DNA from 4 places in the Microbaculum marinisediminis genome. Region 1 is predicted to be linked to each of the others. Evidence: predicted binding sites of a transcription regulator. Region 1 holds the regulator's gene; each other region holds the start of a gene.
The links. The regulator PhoB, encoded in region 1, activates phosphate uptake and scavenging genes when phosphate is short. The targets are predictions, from matches to a motif close to TGTCATNNANCTGTCAT.
Positions count from the first base shown of each region.

Region 2: the regulator PhoB is predicted to act here: its motif matches at 2,472-2,488, upstream of MUB46_RS02080 (TIGR03364 family FAD-dependent oxidoreductase).
Region 3: the regulator PhoB is predicted to act here: its motif matches at 1,678-1,694, upstream of phnC (phosphonate ABC transporter ATP-binding protein).
Region 4: the regulator PhoB is predicted to act here: its motif matches at 1,856-1,872, upstream of MUB46_RS11005 (NAD-glutamate dehydrogenase).

Region 1 covers NZ_JALIDZ010000001.1:524,580-529,454, forward strand. Annotated here, with positions in the region: gene pstA (phosphate ABC transporter permease PstA) at 1-602, shown strand, start outside; gene pstB (phosphate ABC transporter ATP-binding protein PstB) at 686-1,447, shown strand; gene phoU (phosphate signaling complex protein PhoU) at 1,488-2,210, shown strand; gene phoB (phosphate regulon transcriptional regulator PhoB) at 2,230-2,931, shown strand; gene MUB46_RS02680 (trans-3-hydroxy-L-proline dehydratase) at 3,003-4,037, shown strand; gene MUB46_RS02685 (GcrA family cell cycle regulator) at 4,053-4,571, opposite strand.
Region 2 covers NZ_JALIDZ010000001.1:397,547-402,421, forward strand. Annotated here, with positions in the region: gene MUB46_RS02070 (alkaline phosphatase family protein) at 1-464, shown strand, start outside; gene phnX (phosphonoacetaldehyde hydrolase) at 469-1,275, opposite strand; gene MUB46_RS02080 (TIGR03364 family FAD-dependent oxidoreductase) at 1,294-2,421, opposite strand; gene hemA (5-aminolevulinate synthase) at 2,643-3,884, shown strand; gene ccoS (cbb3-type cytochrome oxidase assembly protein CcoS) at 4,014-4,190, opposite strand; gene MUB46_RS02095 (heavy metal translocating P-type ATPase) at 4,190-4,875, opposite strand, start outside.
Region 3 covers NZ_JALIDZ010000015.1:42,833-47,707, reverse strand. Annotated here, with positions in the region: gene MUB46_RS23420 (Stf0 family sulfotransferase) at 1-151, opposite strand, end outside; gene MUB46_RS23415 (NAD(P)/FAD-dependent oxidoreductase) at 193-1,545, opposite strand; gene phnC (phosphonate ABC transporter ATP-binding protein) at 1,784-2,629, shown strand; gene phnD (phosphonate ABC transporter substrate-binding protein) at 2,681-3,679, shown strand; gene phnE (phosphonate ABC transporter, permease protein PhnE) at 3,795-4,607, shown strand; gene MUB46_RS23395 (alpha-D-ribose 1-methylphosphonate 5-triphosphate diphosphatase) at 4,615-4,875, shown strand, end outside.
Region 4 covers NZ_JALIDZ010000004.1:447,821-452,695, reverse strand. Annotated here, with positions in the region: gene MUB46_RS11020 (gamma-glutamylcyclotransferase) at 12-542, shown strand; gene MUB46_RS11015 (hypothetical protein) at 627-1,004, opposite strand; gene MUB46_RS11010 (peroxidase-related enzyme) at 1,184-1,759, opposite strand; gene MUB46_RS11005 (NAD-glutamate dehydrogenase) at 1,930-4,875, shown strand, end outside.

The DNA.
Region 1 (4,875 bases):
TCGCCGCGGCGGTCTATCTGGAGGAGTTCGCGCCGAAGAACAAATGGACGGACCTGATCGAGGTGAACATCAACAACCTCGCCGCCGTGCCCTCCATCGTGTTCGGCCTGCTGGGCCTGGCGGTGTTCCTCAACTTCTTCGGGCTGCCCCGCTCGGCGCCGCTGGTCGGCGGCATGGTGCTGTCGCTGATGACGCTGCCGACGATCATCATCGTCACCCGTGCCTCGCTGAAGGCGGTGCCGCCGTCGATCCGCGAGGGCGCGCTCGGCATGGGCGCCTCGCGTCACCAGGTGATCGCGCATCACGTGCTGCCGCTCGCCCTGCCCGGCATCCTGACCGGCACGATCATCGGCCTAGCACAGGCACTCGGCGAAACGGCGCCGCTGCTGCTGATCGGCATGAACGCCTTCATCACCTCGCCTCCGGGCGGGCTCATGGACGCCTCCACCGCCCTGCCGACGCAGATCTTCATCTGGGCCGACAGTCCGGAACGCGGCTTCGTCGACCGAACGTCGGCCGCGATCCTGGTTCTGCTGGGCTTCCTCATCCTCATGAACATCACAGCCATCTTCCTGCGTCAGCGCCTCGAGCGGACGTGGTAGGGCAAGGAGCACGACCCATGACCGACGCTGCGATCGCAGAGACGCCGACGCCTGCCGGGACGATCGTCGTCGACGACCCGAACATGAACCCGATCCGCGTATCGGCGAAGAACACCAACGTGTTCTACGGCGCGAAACAGGCCCTGTTCGACGTCTCCATCGACATCGCCGAGCGCTCGGTGACGGCGCTGATCGGCCCGTCGGGCTGCGGCAAGTCGACCTTCCTGCGCTGCCTCAACCGCATGAACGACACCATCGAGAGCTGCCGCGTCACCGGCGACATCACGCTGGACGGCCGCGACATCTACGACCCCTCACTCGACGTGGTGGAGCTGCGCGCGCGCGTCGGCATGGTGTTCCAGAAGCCCAACCCGTTCCCGAAGTCGATTTACGAGAACATCGCCTACGGCCCGCGCATCCACGGCCTTGCGCGCGGCAAGGCGGAGATGGACGCGATCGTGGAGACCAGCCTGCGCAAGGCTGGCCTGTGGGAAGAGGTCAAGGACCGGCTCAACGAGCCGGGCACCGGCCTGTCGGGCGGCCAGCAGCAGCGCCTGTGCATCGCGCGCGCCATCGCCGTCAGCCCGGAAGTGATCCTGATGGACGAACCGTGCTCGGCGCTCGACCCGATCGCCACGGCCAAGGTCGAGGAGCTGATCGACGAGCTGAAGGAGAACTTCTGCATCGTCATCGTGACGCACTCGATGCAGCAGGCCGCCCGCGTGTCGCAGCGCACCGCCTTCTTCCATCTCGGCATCCTCGTGGAGGTCGGCCCGACCGAGCACATCTTCACGAACCCGAAAGACCAGCGCACCCACGACTACATCACCGGCCGCTTCGGCTGATCCAACGACAGGCCACGGACGACCGGCCGAGGAGAATGACATGACGGAACATATCGTTTCCTCCTACGACGAAGAGCTGAAGAACCTCGCCGTCAAACTGACGCGGATGGGCGGCCTCGCCGAGAAGCTGCTGACCGACTCGATCGTCGCGCTGCACACCAGCGACCAGGACCTGGCGCTGCGGACCATCGAGGCGGACGAGCAGATCGACGAGCTGGAGCACGAGGTCGAGGAGGCCGCGATCCTGATGATCGCCAAGCGCCAGCCGATGGCCGTCGACCTGCGCGAGATCATTGCCGCGATCAAGATCTCGTCCGAGCTCGAGCGCATCGGCGACATGGCCAAGAACATCGCCAAGCGGGCGGTGGCGATCCAGTCGGAGATCATCGCGCAGCGGGCGATCCTCGGCATCGACCACATGAGCCGGATCGCCTCGGAGCAGCTCAAGGACGTTCTCGACAGCTTCGCCCAGCGCGACGTCGACAAGGCGATGGCGGTGTGGCACCGCGATTCCGAGATCGACGCGATGTACACCTCGATCTTCCGCGAACTCCTCACCTATATGATGGAGGACCCGCGCTCGATCACCTATTCGACGCACCTGCTGTTCGCGGCGAAGAACATCGAGCGGATCGGCGATCACGCCACCAATATCGCCGAGATGGTGTTCTACCTGGTGAAGGGCGAGCCGCTGCGCGAGCAGCGCCCGAAGGGAGACACATCGAGCTTCACGCCGGCGGACTATCCGCAGAGCGACGACTGAGGAACCGAAGGGCCGGACGATGAACGCCAAAGTTCTGATCGTCGAAGACGAAGAGCCGTTGACGCTGCTGATCCGCTACAACCTCGAGTCCGAGGGATACGACGTGGAGGCGGTCGCCCGCGGCGACGAGGCGGAGACGCGCATCCGCGAGGGCGCGCCCGACCTGGTGCTGCTCGACTGGATGCTGCCGGGAATCTCCGGCATCGAACTGTGCCGGCGCATCCGCTCGCGCCCGGAGACGACGGCGCTGCCGGTGATCATGCTGACGGCGCGCGGCGAGGAGACCGAGCGCATCCGCGGGCTTGCCACCGGCGCCGACGACTACGTGGTCAAGCCGTTCTCGATCCCCGAGCTGATGGCGCGGGTGAAGGCACTGCTGCGCCGCGCCAAGCCGGAGCTAATCGCCACCGTGCTGCATGCCGGCGACATCGAGCTCAATCGCGATACCCACCGGGTGCGCCGGGCGGGGCGTGAGATCCATCTGGGACCGACCGAGTTCAGGCTGCTCGAGTTCCTGATGCAGAGCCCGGGACGGGTGTTCACCCGCGAGCAGCTGCTGGACGGCGTGTGGGGCCGCGACGTCTATGTCGACGAGCGCACCGTGGACGTCCATGTCGGCCGGCTGCGCAAGGCGATCAACCGGGGCCGCAAGGCCGACCCGATCCGCACCGTGCGCGGCGCCGGCTACGCCTTCAACGAGCAGTTCGCCACCGCCAACTGACTTGTGCGCCCGCCCCGATCGCGGTTCCCTGTCCGGGTGATGCCGGAGTGGACTGGATCGGGAGCGGGGAAATGCGCACGAGCAAGGTCGTTCACGTCGTCAGCTGCCATGCCGAGGGTGAGGTCGGCGACGTCATCGTCGGCGGCGTGGCGCCGCCGCCTGGCGACACCCTGTGGCAACAGTCGCGCTGGATCGCCCGCGACCAGGGGCTGCGCCGCTTCCTGCTCAACGAGCCGCGCGGCGGGGTGTTCCGCCATGCCAACCTGCTGGTGCCGGCGAAGGATGCGCGCGCGGCGATGGGCTTCATCATCATGGAGCCCGAGGACACGCCGCCGATGTCGGGTTCCAATGCCATATGCGTGGCGACCGTGCTGCTCGACACCGGCATCATCGCCATGCGCGAACCGACCACGACGATGACGCTGGAGGCGCCGGGCGGGCTGATCGAGATCACCGCGGCGTGCCGAAACGGCAAGGCGGAGCGGATCGTCGTCCGCAACGTGCCCGCGTTCGCCGAGCGGCTGTCGACACCGCTCGAGGTCGCGGGGCTGGGAACGCTGAACGTCGACACCGCCTATGGCGGCGACAGCTTCGTCGTCGTCGACGCCGACGCGCTCGGGTTCACCATCGAGGCGTCGGAAGCCCGCGACCTGGCGGCCGCCGGCATCGCCATCACGGATGCCGCCAACCAGCAGCTCGGGTTTCGTCATCCGGAAAACCCGGACTGGGCGCATCTGTCGTTCTGCCTGATCGCGGGATCGCTGCGCACCGAGGGCGGCGCCACCGTCTCGCGGCACGCCGTCGCGATCCAGCCGGGCAAGATCGACCGCTCGCCGACCGGCACCGCGGTTTCGGCGCGCATGGCGCTGCTACACGCCCGCGGCCTCATGGCGGCGGGCGACACGTTCATCGCGGAATCGATCATCGACTCCCGCTTCATCGGCAGGATCGTCGCCGACACCACGGTCGGCGAGCTTCAGGCGATCATTCCGGAGATTTCGGGACGGGCGTGGATCACCGGGACGCATCAGCACATGCTGGACCCGGACGATCCCTGGCCGAACGGTTATCGCCTCAGCGATACCTGGCCGGCCAGGACGGTGTAGCCGCGAAGGCCCCTGTTAGCCCGCAGACTTCGGCCTGCGCCGGTCGGTGGCCGGCTGGTAGGCGACGCGGCTATGATGCTCGCAGTAGGGCACGCCGCTCATCGAACGCCGGCCGCAGAAGTAGAAGTCCTCCTGGCCCGGATCGCCGATCGGCCATTTGCAGGTGTGCTCGTTCAGCTGCAGGATCGTGGCCCGCTCCTCCGGCGGGATGAACAGTTCCTCGACCGGCGCGAGCACGCGCATCGGAACCACCTCGGCCTCGAGCTGCTGCTCGGCGACCACGTTCAGCTTCAGCGCGGTGTTGCCGATGACACGCGTAGTGGGGCGCGGCGGCATCGAAGGACGACGCGCCTTGCGCACACGCGGCGCCGATGGCCGCGAGGTTTTGGTGCGGCCGGACAGTCCCAGCCGGTGCACCTTGCCGATAACCGCATTGCGTGTCACTCCACCGAGCTCGGCCGCGATCTGACTGGCACTCAGGCCATCGGTCCAGAGCTTCTTCAGGAGCTCGACACGTTCATCAGTCCAAGACATCCGCCGCTCCATGCTTGGGTTGCGGACAGACTCCGAGTCCTCACCGAAATCGCCTACTCGCGATCCGACTTGCCCACTAAATCTGGGTGACTAGACTGGTCCGCCGCACGAAATGTCGTACTCAATGAGTGCAAGCTACAATACCGGCGGACTCGCCGTAAACCCCGCATAAACCTTTCCTCAACGATTTCCCCAGGAAGGCGCGCAAGTGAGTCGCGAATGCAACACCTGAGCCGACGATCCACCGATCGCGCGCCATTGCGCCCGCGCCGGGATCCGGGAGAAAGTCGGGATCCGGGAGAAA
Region 2 (4,875 bases), 130 kb from region 1:
GCTTCACCGAGTCGATCGACATCGTTCCGACGATCCTGGAGCGGATCGGCGCCGACGTACCGCCCCATCTCGACGGCCGCTCGCTGATGCCCTTCCTCGAAGGCACGATACCGGCGAACTGGCGCAGCGAAGCGCATTGGGAATTCGATTTCCGCGAGGTGGCGACGGCCGAGACCGAACGCCGCTTCGGCCTGCCGCTCGATGCACTGAACCTCGCCGTCGTGCGCGGCGAGCGGTTCAAGTACGTGCATTTCGGCGGCCTGCCCCCGCTCCTGTTCGACATGCAGGCGGACCCGGGCGAGCTCACGAATCTGGCCGAGGATCCGGCCTACAGGGACGCACGGCTGGAGATGGCCGAGGCACTGCTCGCCTGGCGCGCCCGCCATCTCGACCGCAGCCTATCGGGCATCGAGTTGACCGAAGACGGACCGGTGTCGGCGACAGTCGATCGTCGCGCGGGGTGAACGGCTAGGGCCGCTCCCCGCGCAGGAGCCGGCCCTCGATTTCGTCGATCACATCCATCAGCTCGGCGACCGAGCCGATGACGAAATGCGCGCCGGCACGGGCGAGACGGCGCTCGGCGGCCGCGTAGCGATCGAGGTGGGAGTCGTCGTACGCTTCGTATTCCTCCAGCGACAGCCCCATCGCGTTGCCGGACGCGGCTACGCCGACGGTCCAGGTGCCGGCGGCAAGGCCCTCGGCTATGCCGGGCTCGGTATCGTCCACCTTGACGACGGACCAGGCCGGCCAGACCTGGAGGTCGAGGAATGTGCGGTACATCATCAGCGCGCCGGGGCGACCTTCCGGCAGATCGCCGGCGCAGACCAGATTGTCCGGGGCGAAGCCCTGCGCGGCGGCAATCGGCACGAGCCGCTCCATTATCTCGCGCGTGTAGCCGGTGGTGGAGCCGATCTTGATGCCGCAGGCGCGCAGCTCGGCGACCGTCTCGATGACGCCGGGGATCAGGTCGGCATAGTCCGTCACCACCTCGGCGTTGAGCGGCACGAACACTTCGTAGATGGCGTCGACGTCGGCATCGCCGAAATCCCTGCCCTTCGCCTCCCGCCACGCCTGGGCGATGCGCGGAATACGGCCGAGCGCCTGGATATGGTCCCATTTCGGCAGGCCCATCGGCACCCGGGCCTCGTCGATCGAGATATCGACGCCGAAGCGCCTGAACACCTCCACGAACGCGCCCATCGGCGCGCGCGAACCGAAGTCGACGACGGTGCCCGCCCAATCGAAAACCACCGCCTTCACCGTATTCCCGGTCATCCCGTTTTCCTTTCCTGTTCAGGCGCCGAACATGCCGTCTATCACCTCCTCGGCGATGCCGAAGGCGGTCGACGCCCCGGTGCCGGATGTAACGATGACAAGGCGTACCCTGTCCTCCGGCGCGTCGACCAGCATCAGACGATCGGACGCGGAGGCGTAGATGCCGGTCCAGCGTTCCGTGACCTCGTAGGCACCCATATCGAGCACGTTATCGAACTCGTCGAGGATCAGCCGGTCGACTGCTTCGGAAGCGAAGGGTTCGGGCGTCCAGCCGTAGTGATGGCTGTCGCCGACCACGAGGCTCCCATCCGACGATTGAACCACGATCAGGTGCACGCCGGCCTCGAGTGCATCGGCCCGCTCGCGCTCCAGCCGCGCCTTCAGGGCGGCGGCTTGCGGCAGTTCGGCGTAGCCGAGATAGCGGACCAGGCCGAGATCCGACATCACCGCGGTGCCGAGGGCCGCGCCTGCCGGCGGCTTCAACCGCATCATGTGCAGCTTGCAGCGGGTGAGGCCATAGGCGGCGATACGCTCGGGGTAGAGCGAGAGGAAGTCGTCGCCGGGACAGACCACGGCCGCCTCCGCGCGCACCGTCCCGGCGGACGTTTCAATCGCAGGCAAGGCGATGCCCTGCACCTGGGCCCGGCGCAGGAAAGCCACGCCGTGATCGCGTTCGAGATAGGCGGCGAGTTGCGGAATCGCGTCGCGGGATTCGACGCGCAATTCGTGCGGGCTCCGCAGGACCGCGCGGACATTGTCACGCAGACGCGGCACCGTCTTGCGGGCCTCGTCCAGGGTCTGCAGCATGCACCCCTCGCCCATTTCCGTTTCCAGGAACGCCTCCAGGACCGGCAGCGATTCCGCGTAACGGGCGGCCACGGCGAGACCGCGCTGGGCGACCTCGATGCCGGCGGGGCCCGCGATCTCCGCCCAGACGTCGCGCGAGCGCCTTGCCCGGCGCCAGCATTCGCCGTGCTGCTGCCCGGTGACGGTGACGAAGCCGAAGTTGCGCACGGACGCGCCGTTGGCGCCGGCATCCCGGTCGACGACCACCACCTTCATGCCGCGCCGGGCCGCCATCAGCGCATGGGCAAGCCCGACGATGCCGGCGCCGACGACGGCGAGGTCGTATCGTTCGTCTTTCATTGTCCGGCCTGCCCCCGTGGAATAACGAAGCGCATACAAATCCCGCCTCGATGACAGCTATGCGACGGTCCGACCAATTGCCGCAGCAAAGTCAGTTGCGAATTGGAATAAATACTGGTTCAAAGGGTTGTCCGGATCGGGTCGATGTCGCGTGCGCGCGGTGACGGCTCGGGCCCGGCTTGCACCGACCAAACGGCCGCAAGGAAAGGTACGAATCCGCCATGGCTTTTGACTACGCCAGCGTATTTCGGTCCGCCATCGAGGATATTACCGCGGAGAAGCGCTATCGCGTCTTCGCCGAGCTCGAGCGCGTCGCGGGCCGCTTTCCCCGGGCGATCTACCACGGCGCGTCCGGCAAGCGCGAGATCACCATCTGGTGTTCGAACGACTATCTAGGCATGGGCCAGCATCCGGACGTGATCGCGGCGGCAACGGATGCGATAGACCGTATGGGCGTCGGGGCCGGCGGCACGCGCAACATTTCCGGCACCAACCATCCGCTGGTCAGCCTGGAAGCGGAGCTTGCCGATCTGCACGGCAAGGAGGCGGCCCTCGCCTTCACCTCCGGTTTCATCTCCAACGAGGCCTCGATCTCGACGATCGCCCGGCTGATTCCGGAATGCCTGATCCTGTCGGACGAGCTGAACCACGCCTCGATGATCGAGGGCGTGCGGCGCTCGGGCTGCGACAAGAAGATCTTCCGGCACAACGACGTCGAACACCTGGAAGACCTGCTCCAGGCTGCCGGCAAGGAACGGCCGAAGCTGATCGTGTTCGAGTCGGTCTATTCGATGGATGGCGATATCGGCCCCGTCGGCAAGATCTGCGACCTGGCCGAGCGCTACGGCGCGATGACCTATATCGACGAGGTACACGCGGTCGGCATGTACGGCCCGCGCGGCGGCGGCATCGCCGAACGCGAGGGCGAAATGGGTCGCATCGACGTGGTCGAGGGCACGCTGGCCAAGGCGTTCGGGTGCCTGGGCGGGTACATCGCCTCGACGTCGGACATCGTCGACTCGGTGCGGTCCTTCGCGCCCGGCTTCATCTTCACCACCGCCCTGCCGCCGACGATCGCGGCGGCCGCGACGGCCTCGATCCGCATCCTCAAGGCATCGTCGGCGGAACGCGAGGCGCAGCAGCGCCAGGCGACGCGGACCAAGGACGTGCTGCTCGCGCGCGGCCTGCCGGTGATGCCGTCGGTCACGCATATCGTGCCGATTCTGGTTGGCGATCCGGAGCTGTGCAAGGCGGCAAGCGACCGGCTGATGGACAAGCACGACATCTACATCCAGCCGATCAACTACCCGACCGTTCCGCGCGGCACGGAGCGCCTGCGGATCACGCCGACGCCGTTCCACGACGACCGGTTGATCGAAGGACTGGCCGAGGCGCTCTCCGAGGTCTGGGACACGCTCGGCATCCCTTACGCCGACACCGATCGCGCCGCGGCGGCGGAATAACGCCCGACGATTTCCGAGATCTGATGCGTCGCGCCGCCTGCCAGCAGGATGGCGCGATATCCCACTATCGAAGCGGCTAGCAGCCTGTTTTTCTTACGGGAATGACAGGCCTATCCGATCTCGCCGCGATCAGGCGGATCGGCTGTCGCGCTCGTCGTCGGGCGGCAGATCGTCATCCATGATGGCGCGCCAGGCGGCGCCGTCCAGGTCCTCGAACTGATCGGACTTCATCGCCCACAGGAAGGCGGCAAGGCCGAGCAGACCCAACCCCAAAGCCACGGGAATGAGGATGAAGAGGACGTCCATCAGGACGCGCCCTCCAGCTTGCGCGCGATCAGGCGGACCCGGAGCGCATTGAGCGTCACGACCACCGAGGACGACGACATGGCAAGCGCCGCCACCAGCGGCGTGACGAAGCCGAGCACCGCGATCGGCACCGCGCAGACGTTGTAGAACGCGGCGAACCACAGGTTCTGGTCCATGGCGCGGCGGGCGCGGCGGGAAATATCAATCGCCGTGACGACCGGACCAAGCTTGTCGCCGAGGAAAACCGCGTCGGCGGCGGCTTGCGACAGATGGACGGCGGTGACCGGCGACATCGACACGTGGGCGGCGGCAAGCGCCGGCGCGTCGTTGAGGCCATCGCCGACCATGAGCACCTTATGGCCTTGATCTTTCAGCTCTTCCAGGATCGCGATCTTGTCGGCGGGCTTCAGTCCGGCGTGGCGATCGGCGACGCCGAGGGCGTCGGCTGCGGCGTCGACTGCGGCGGCGCGGTCGCCGGACAGGATCATCACCGTGATGCCACGGTCCTTGAGCCTGGCGATCACGTCGGCGGCGTCCGGGCGCAGGCCCTGGGCAACGGCGATCGGTATGGCATCCGCCTCGCCCTCACGGTACCAGACCAGCGAATGCGCGCCGCTTTCGGCCGTTTCGGCGGCCTTCTCGGCGGAAACACCGCAGAATGCGGCGCTTCCGAGCCGGCACGCGA
Region 3 (4,875 bases), on a different contig from region 1:
TCGGCAGACCCCACTCCTCCGCCCACGCCGGCATGAACCGGCGGCTGTAGAACGAGTCCGGATCCCCCGCCGCCTGTGTCGACGCGAGCAGGCCGCACAGCAGCGTGCTTCCCGTTCGCGGCGTGCCGCAGAGGATATATGCGTCGTACATGGTACCCGGTTCCGCTCGTCGTTGAGAAAATCGGCCGCAGCCTAGAGAACTTCGTCCATCAGCCAATAGGCGACGTAGGCCCCACGCAGATAAAGCGGCCTCAGGCCCGGCAGCGGAAAGCGTGGCAGGGGCTGGCCGGCCGCCGCCGGCACGATCTCGTGGTCGGGCTTGTCGCGAACCGCGAGCCGCGCCGCGGCCCGGCCCGACCAGGTTCCCATCGCGACGCCATTGCCGTGATAACCCAGCGCGTGGATGACGCTGCCGTCGTCGGGCAACCGGGCGACGTGGGGCACGAGATCGGCCGTCATGCACACGAAGCCGCGCCAGAAATGGCTGATTTCGACATCGGCCCAGGCGGGAAACATGCGCGCGAGCCGCTTGCGCATGTCGTCCTGCATCCGCTCCGTTCCGTCGGGAGCCGCAGACACGCCGCCGCGCGCGCCGAGCAGGAAACGCCCGTCCGGCAGCAAACGGAAATAGTGCAGCAGATTGCGGCTGTCATACGCCATCGCATGGGTCGTCCAGCCCTGCGCCTCGCGCTCGGCCTCGGTCAACGGCCGCGTGGTGATGACGTTCGACAGGGCGGGCAGCACACGGCCGGTCAAGCCGGGATGCAGATCCTCCGCCGTGTAGCCGTTGGTCGCCACGATCACCGTCTTCGCCCGCAAACGCCCGCCCGGCGTCGACAGCACATGCCAGCCGTCCGTCTTCTGCCACGCCTCGACCGGGCTTTGGCCGTGCACCCCGGCGCCACGATTCACCGTCGCGGCGGCAAGGCCGCGGGCGTATTTCATCGGATGTAGGCCGAAACCGAGCGGAAGGTGCAGCGCTGCTTCCGCCCCCTCCATCACCATACCGGCCCGCCTGAGCTCGGCCTTGCGATAGAGCGTGCAGTCGACGCCGTGCACGTCGCGGATGTGCGCGACGGTGGCCTCCAGATCCCGCACCGCGCCCTTGTCATGGGCGACTTCGATGTCGCCGTCGCCGCTCGCCTCGACGTCGAAGCCTTCGCTTTCGGACAGGTCCCGAACGAGCGCGATCGCCTCGCGCTGGGCGGCGGAGAACCGTCGCGCCTCGGCGTCGCCATGGCGCTTCACCAGCGTCGAATGCGACACCTTGGTTCCGCCCAGACAGCAGAAACCGCCGTTTCGTCCCGACGCGCCCCAACCCGGATGTGCCTTTTCCAGAACGCGCACATCGACGCCATGGTCGCGGGCCAGATGCAGCGCCGCCGACAGGCCCGTGTATCCGGCCCCGATGACGGCAACCTCGCAGGTTTCGTCCCCCGACAGTGCAGGCGTGTCGACCGTCAGCGGTTCGGCGGTCGCATCCCAGTAGCTGCCGACGGGTCGGGACGGATCGAAGGCCGCCGGATGATAGATGTGCTGCGCCAAAACCCGCTCTCCCGATCAATTCGGCGACCGTCAGTCTGATGCGACCCGAAAGACCGTCACGTCAAGCGCATTTTGCACAGGGAACCACGGCGAAAACCCCCATGAATCCCTTGCGTTGCGGGGCCCGGGGATTGTCATCGAACCGACAAGCAAGCGCAAAACAGCCGTCATGTAGCCCCGCTAAGCCTCATCCCGAGTTCACAGTCGGGATCATTGCTAAACCAGCGGGGTAATCGCCATGACAACAGTCGTGGTCGAAGGGCTTTCGAAGACATTTCGCGGCGGCAAACGCGCGCTGAAGAACGTTTCCGTTTCGGTCGATCGTGGCGAGATGGTCGCCCTGATCGGCGCATCCGGATCCGGCAAGTCGACGCTCATCCGCCATGTCGCCGGCCTCGTCCAGGCGGACCGGAACGACGGCTGCAAGGTCATGGTCGGAGACCGGTTCGTGCAGACCGGCGGCCGATTGACGGCCGACGCGCGCGACATCCGCCGCGACATCGGCGTCATCTTCCAGCAGTTCAATCTCGTCAACCGGCTTTCGGTGCTGACCAATGTGCTGACCGGCGTGCTCGGTCGCATACCGGCCATCCGCGGCACCCTCGGCCTGTTCAGCCGCGACGAGAAGATCGTCGCCATGCAGGCGCTGGCGCGCGTCGGTATCGCCGAGACCGCCCGTCAGCGTGCCTCGACCCTGTCCGGCGGACAGCAGCAGCGCGCCGCGATCGCCCGCGCCATGGTGCAGGGCGCGCAGATCGTGCTTGCCGACGAGCCGATCGCCTCGCTCGATCCGGCGTCCGCCAAGCGCGTCATGGAGGCGCTGTCGGAAATCAACCGCAACGACGGGATTACCGTCATCGTATCGCTGCACCAGGTCGAATACGCCCGCCGCTACTGCCCGCGCACCATCGCGCTGCGCGACGGCGAGGTCGCCTTTGACGGGCCGAGCGAGGCCCTCACGCATGATTTTCTGCGCGAACTCTATGGCGATGCCAGCGAGGAACTCGTGCTCCCAGACGTCCCGGAAAGGGCGCCCCGGCCGCAGATCGCACTGCAGCCGGCCGTCGCCTTCGCCGGCGCGTGACCGCCTGATCAGTCCAGACGGTCCCAACCCCCAGTTCCTATGGAGGACACCATGAACGCTGTCGCTAAGGGCCTTGCCGCCGCGGCGATTTCCGTCTCGCTGCTGGGCGCCGCCCACGCCGAGACGACCGAGATCAACTTCGGCATCATCTCGACCGAATCCACCCAGAACCTGAAGACCCAGTGGGAACCGTTCCTCGCCGCCATGGAGGCCCAGACCGGCCTCAAGGTGAAGCCGTTCTTCGCCTCGGATTATGCCGGCATCATCGAGGGCATGCGCTTCGGCAAGGTCCACGTCGCCTGGTACGGCAACAAGTCGGCCATGGAAGCGGTCGACCGCTCCGACGGCGAGGTCTTCGCCCAGTCCGTCGATGTATCCGGCAATCCGGGCTACTGGTCGCTGCTGCTGGCGCCGGTCGACTCACCGATCAATTCGCTGGAAGACGTGCTGAAGTGCGACGCCTCGCTGAACTTCGGCATCGGCGACCCGAACTCGACCTCGGGCTTCCTCGTCCCCACCACCTTCATCTTCGCCAAGAACGGCGTCGACCCGAAGAAATGCTTCAAGACGGTCCGTAACGCCAATCACGAGACCAATGCGATGGCGGTGGCCAACAACCAGGTCGACGTCGCCACCAACAACACCGAGAACCTTGCCCGCATCGAGGAGAACAATCCCGAGGCGTTCAAGAAGATCAAGGTCGTCTGGAAGTCGCCGCTGATCCCGTCCGATCCGCTGGTCTGGCGCAAGGACCTGGATCAGGCCGCCAAGGACAAGATCTACACCTTCATGATGTCCTACGGCCGTCTCGGGGCCCCCGACGAGGTCGCCAAGGCGCGCGATGTGCTCGCCGGCCTGAAGTGGGCGCCGTTCAAGCCGTCCTCCGACGCCCAGCTCTATCCGATCCGGATCATGGAGATCACCAAGCAGGAGTTCCAGGTCCAGGCGGACGACAAGATGGCCGCCGACGAGAAGGCCAAGGCGCTCGAAGAGCTGAAGGCGGAGAAGACCAAGTACGAAGGCCTGATGGCCAAGGTCCCGCAGGCCTGATCGGCCGCCCCCTCACAAGGCGGCGCCGGCAACCTGACCGGCGTCGCCTCTTTTCGTGGAAAGACCGCTCGCGAGACGCCCGATGACATCAGTCTCCCCGATAACACCTGGCCCGATGACACCAGCAACACCCGCCGCCCCCCGCCCGGTCGAACTGCCGCGCACGTCCTTCGGCGACATGCTTTACCGGCTGCTGATCTGGGGCGGTCTCGCCCTGGTGCTCGCCTGGAGCTGGGGCCCGGCCGAGATGTCCCGGCTGGTGAACCTGTTCACCGACGCCAGCAACATGGCGGACTACGCCTCGGGCTTCCTGTCGCCGAATTTCCGCGACTGGGAATACTACGTCACCGAGATGATCCTGACCGTGCAGATCGCCATATGGGGCACGGTGCTGGCGATCGTCTTCGGCATTCCCTTCGCGCTCCTGTCGTCCAACAACATCGCCCCGGCCTGGGTGGTCCAGCCGGTGCGCCGGCTGATGGACGCCTGCCGGGCGATCAACGAGATCGTCTTCGCGGTGCTGTTCGTCGTCGCCGTCGGCCTCGGCCCGTTCGCCGGTGTCATGGCGCTGTTCATCCACAACATGGGCGTCGTCTCCAAGCTCTTTTCCGAGGCCGTCGAGGCGATCGACCCGCGCCCCGTGGAAGGTATCCGCGCGACCGGCGCGACCCGGCTGCAGGAGATCATCTACGGCGTCCTGCCGCAGGTGCTGCCGCTCTGGATCTCCTTTTCGCTCTACCGTTTCGAGACCAACGTGCGCTCCGCCACGGTGCTCGGCATCGTCGGCGCCGGCGGCATCGGCCAGATCATGTTCGAGTCGATCCGCGGCTTCTACTACGCCGAGACCGCGGCGATCCTGATCATCGTGGTGATCACCGTGTCGATCATCGACATCGTGTCGCAGCGCCTCAGAAAGCTGGTGATCTGAGGCCGTCATGCACGACACGATCCTGACCAACGCCCGCCTCGTCCTTCCCGCCGAGGTCGTCGCCGGCAGCCTGTCCATCGTTGACGGGACGATCCGGGCCGTCGATCCCGGCACCACGTCCGTCGCCGCCGCCGAGGACCTCGAGGGCGACTACCTGATCCCCGGTCTGGTCGAGTTGCATACCGACCATCTGGAAAGCCATTTCTCGCCGCGTCCGGGCGTCGCCTGGAACCCGATCGCCGCCGTGCAGTCGCACGACGCGCAGATC
Region 4 (4,875 bases), on a different contig from region 1:
GTGACGGGACTATGAGCGACTTCTGGGTGTTTGGCTACGGCTCGCTGATGTGGCGGCCCGGTTTCGAGCATGTCGAGCGAGTGCCCGCCCGCCTGCGCGGCCTGCACCGCTCGCTCTGCGTCTACAGCCATGTCCATCGCGGCACGCCGGACAGGCCCGGCCTCGTGCTCGGCCTCGACCGCGGCGGCGCCTGCCTCGGCGTCGCCTTCCGCATCGCGCCGCAGGCCCGCGCGGCGGTCGTCGACTATCTGCGCGCCCGCGAGCAGGTGACGATGGTCTATCGCGAAGTGACCCGCCAGATCGAGCTTCTCGACGGCAGCCACCGGGCGACGCCGGCGCTGTGCTATGTCGTCGACCGCGCCCATCAGCAATACGCCGGCGCGCTTCCCCTCAACCGCCAGATCGAGCTGGTTAGGCAGGGCCACGGCATGTCCGGCCCCAACGTCGACTACGTGCGCGCCACCCTCGACCACATGGACGAGATCGGCGTGGTCGACAAGCGGCTCGCCGTCCTCGGCCGGGCCCTGACGGACCAAGCCTAGCCGGCGGAGCCGTCCCCCGACCCGATCGGAAAATCGGCCTGCTCGGGAAATCGACCTGTTCGGAAAATCAATCTGTTGGGGAAATCAGGCGGCGACACCCTGGCGGGCGCGGTCGCGCGCGCCGTCGCGGTCCGCCGGCCGCGGCCCGATTGCCGCACGCAGGTCGCGCAGCGCCTTGACCCGCTCCACCGCGCCGATCGTCACCAGATGCACGTGCGCCTCGCTCGCCCCGGCGGCACGCGCCGCCGCCAGCGCCTCGTCGAAGCGCCGTCCCACCGAGAAGCCGATCCACACCGCTTCCCGGCGGCCGTCGGGATGTACCGCGGCGAGGATCACCGGCGCGCCGGGAAACTCCGCCGCCATGTCGAGCGGGAAGGCGCGCGTCAGATACCGGCGCCCGCTTTCCCCCGTCCAGTGACGGAACTCGGAGGCGAACGGAATCCCGTCGAGCACGCTCGGCACGGCAGGTTCGCAATCGACGACGTTAAAGGGCGCAGTCATAGGAACAAAGATGGAACATCCGACATCGCGCGTCAATCCACATGAGATATCTGGTCTAACGCACCTCACTGTGGAAGGTTTCATACGGACATTTCATTGCGATGCCGTTACCACGGCCGCGCGTCGTCGATTCATTTGTTTCACGATTGCCGGTTCTGGCCGTGATACTCGGGGTTGGGCCGCATGTCGGTCGCCGTCGCCACCCGGTTGGTCATGTTGAAGAACGCCGCCACCGAGGCGATGTCCCAGATGTCCCGGTCGCTGAAGCCGACATCGCGCAACGCCTGGCGGTCCGGCTCGTCGATCGCCCACGGCATCTCGGTCAGTTTCCAGGCGAAATCGAGCATCGCCCGCTGCTTGTCCGTCAGATCGGCGACGCGGTAGTTCATCACCATCATCTCGCCGAGCGCCGGGTCGCCGGAATACTGGCGCACCGCCTGCCCGTGGGCGGTCAGGCAGTAGAAACAGTGGTTCACGCTGGAACAGACGACGGCGATCATCTCGCGTTCCAGCTTCGACAGGCCGGACTCGCCGAGCATCAAATCGTTGTACATCGCCGTGAAGGCGTCGAGCTTGACCGGATTGAACGCGTAGGCCTTCAACACGTTCGGCACCATGCCAAGCTTTTCCACGCATTTGTCGAAATAGGCCTTCTGGCGATCGGTGAGATCGTCTTCCGGTTCGAGATCGAGCGCGATCACGCGGTCTTCCGACATCCATGTCCTCCGGCTGTTGCGGGTTTCTGGGTCCAGGACACCACGCTAGCACAGCCGCGCGCGGAATCCGCGGCGCCACACCCCACGTCTCGACAGCGTCGTCAATCTGTCGAACACTTCCCGGCAAGCCGTGAGTCGCAAGAACGGAAAACGGAACACGAGGAAACGCTATGCTCCAACGCGACCAGGACAGAAGGCGCGCGCTGATCGAGGCGACCCTGAAGGCGCTTCCGGGCGGTGCCCGCAAGTCGGCGCTCGGCGGGTTCACGGACTGCCTGTATTCCGAGGCCGCCTACGAGGATCTGGCGATCTACGCGCCCGGCGAACTGGCGCTGCTGGCCGAAGGCACCTGGAACTTCACCGCGACACGGCTGCCCGGCAAGCACAAGATCCGCGTCTTCGATCCCGATCCGCTCGACCCCGCGCCGGAGTCGCCGCTCAACTCGGTCACCGTCGTCGAGATCGTCAACGACAACATGCCGTTCCTGCTCGATTCGGCGATGGCCGAGCTGCAGGACCGCAACTACGAGGTCCGCCTCGTACTGCACCCGATCATGGGCGTCGAGCGCGATTCCAGGGGCAGGCGCCGGAAATTCCACGGAATCGAGCGACCGTCCTCCCGGGCCGAGGTGCTGCGCGAGAGCGTCATCCAGATCCATGTCGATCGCATCGATTCCGATCTCGAGCGGCGCGAGCTGGCCGCCGCTCTGGGCCGCGTCGACGACGCCGTGCGCATCGTCGTCCAGGACTGGCAGCCGATGCTCGCCCGGCTCAAGCAGGAGATCGAGGTCTACCGCTCCAACCCGCCGCCGATCCCCGCCGACGAGATCGCCGAGGCCGTGCAGTTCCTCGACTGGATCGCCGACAACAACTTCACGCTCCTGGGCCTGCGCGAGTACGCCTTCGTCGGCGGCGTCGAGGAGGGCCGGCTCGAGCGCGTCTCGCGCGACGAGGGCGCCGGCTTCGGCATCCTGCGCGATCCCGGCGTGATGGTCCTGCGGCGCGGCCGCGAATGGGTCACCTACACGCCGGAGCTGCGCGACTTCCTGATGCAGCCGGTGCCGCTGATCGTGACGAAGGCCAACGTCAAGTCGCTCGTCCATCGCCGCGTCCACATGGACTATGTCGGCGTGAAGACCTTCGACGACGAGGGCGCCCTGACCGGCGAGCTGCGCCTCATCGGCCTGTTCACCTCGACCGCCTACAACCGCGGTATCCGCTCCATTCCCTATCTGCGGCACAAGGTCGATCTGGTCATGCGCAAGACCGGATTCGAGCCGCAGAGCCACAACGGCAAGGCGCTGATGAACGTGCTGGAGACGTTCCCGCGCGACGAGCTGTTCCAGATCGACATCGAGACGCTCTACGAATGGTCGCTGGCGATCCTCCAGCTCGGCGAGCGCCCGCGCATCCGCGTCCTCTACCGGGCCGACAAGTTCGACCGGTTCGTCTCCGCGCTCGTCTACGTCCCGCGCGACCGCTACAACACCCACGTCCGCCTGGCGATCGGCGACCTGCTGGCGCGCGCCTTCGAGGGCCGCGTGTCGGCCTTCTATCCCTTCTATCCCGAAGGCGTGCTGACCCGCGTCCATTTCATCATCGGCCGCTACGAGGGCACCGCCCCGACGCCGGACCAGGCCGGGCTGGAGGCGCAGATCGCCGGCCTGATCCGCATCTGGTCGGACAACCTGAAGGAGGCGCTCGACGACGCCCACGACGTCTTCCATGCCGCCGAGCTGTACCACCGCTACAAGGACGCCTTCACCGGCGGCTACCAGGCCGCCTACCCCGCCGAGGTGGCGGTGCACGACATCTCCGTCGTCGAGCGGCTGGTCGGCGAGCGCCGCCTTCTGATCGACTTCCACCGACCGGACGCGGACCGTCCCGACCGGCTCGGCCTCAAGCTGTTCCGGCTCGACAGCCCGGTACCGCTGTCGGAGCGCGTGCCGATCCTGGAGAACATGGGCTTCAAGGTCATCAGCGAGCGCACCTACCGCATCGCCCGGCCGGATGCCGACGCCGTCGCCGACATCTGGATGCACGACATGGTGCTGGAACGCGCCGACGGCGCGGCGATCGACCTCGACCGCCTGAACGGGCGGCTCGCCGACGGCTTCCTCGCCGTGGCCCTCGGCCAGGCCGAGAACGACGGCTACAACGCCCTCATCGTCAAGGCCGGGCTGGCCTGGCGCGACATCGCCACGCTGCGGGCCTATTCGCGCTATCTGCGCCAGGCCCGCATCCCCTACTCCCAGGACTACATGTGGCAGACGCTGCAGCATCACGCCGACATCGCCGGATTGCTGGTCGACGTATTCCATGCCCGCTTCTCGCCGCAGGTCACCGACCGGGCGGAAAGACTGGCCGGCGAACAGGCGGTCGTCGACCGGATCGAGGCCGCGCTCGAGGCCGTTCCCAGTCTCGACGAGGACCGCATCGTGCGCTGCTTCGTCAACCTCATCCGCGCGACGCTGCGCACCAACTTCTACCAGACCGACACCCACGGCGAGCCGCGCGAGGCCTTCTCCATCAAGCTGTCGAGCCGGCAGATCGACGATCTGCCCGAGCCACGCCCGCACATGGAGATCTTCGTCTACAGTCCGCGCGTCGAAGGCGTGCACCTGCGCTTCGGCGAGATCGCCCGCGGCGGCCTGCGCTGGTCCGACCGGCCGCAGGACTTCCGCACCGAGGTGCTCGGCCTCGTCAAGGCGCAGCAGGTCAAGAACGCCGTCATCGTGCCGGTCGGCGCCAAGGGCGGCTTCGTGCCCAAGCACCTGCCGGTCGGCAACCGCGAGGCGATGCTGGCCGAGGGCATCGCCTGCTACAAGATCTTCGTCGGCAGCCTGCTCGACATCACCGACAACCTGGTCGAGGGTGCCATCGTCGCGCCCGCGCTGACCGTGCGCCACGACGGCGACGACCCCTATCTCGTCGTCGCCGCCGACAAGGGCACGGCGACCTTCTCCGACATCGCCAACGGCCTGTCGCAGGCGCACGACTTCTGGCTCGACGACGCCTTCGCCTCCGGCGGCTCGGCCGGCTACGACCACAAGAAGATGGGCATCACCGCGCGCGGCGCCTGGGAGGCCGTCAAGCGCCACTTCCGCGAGATGGAA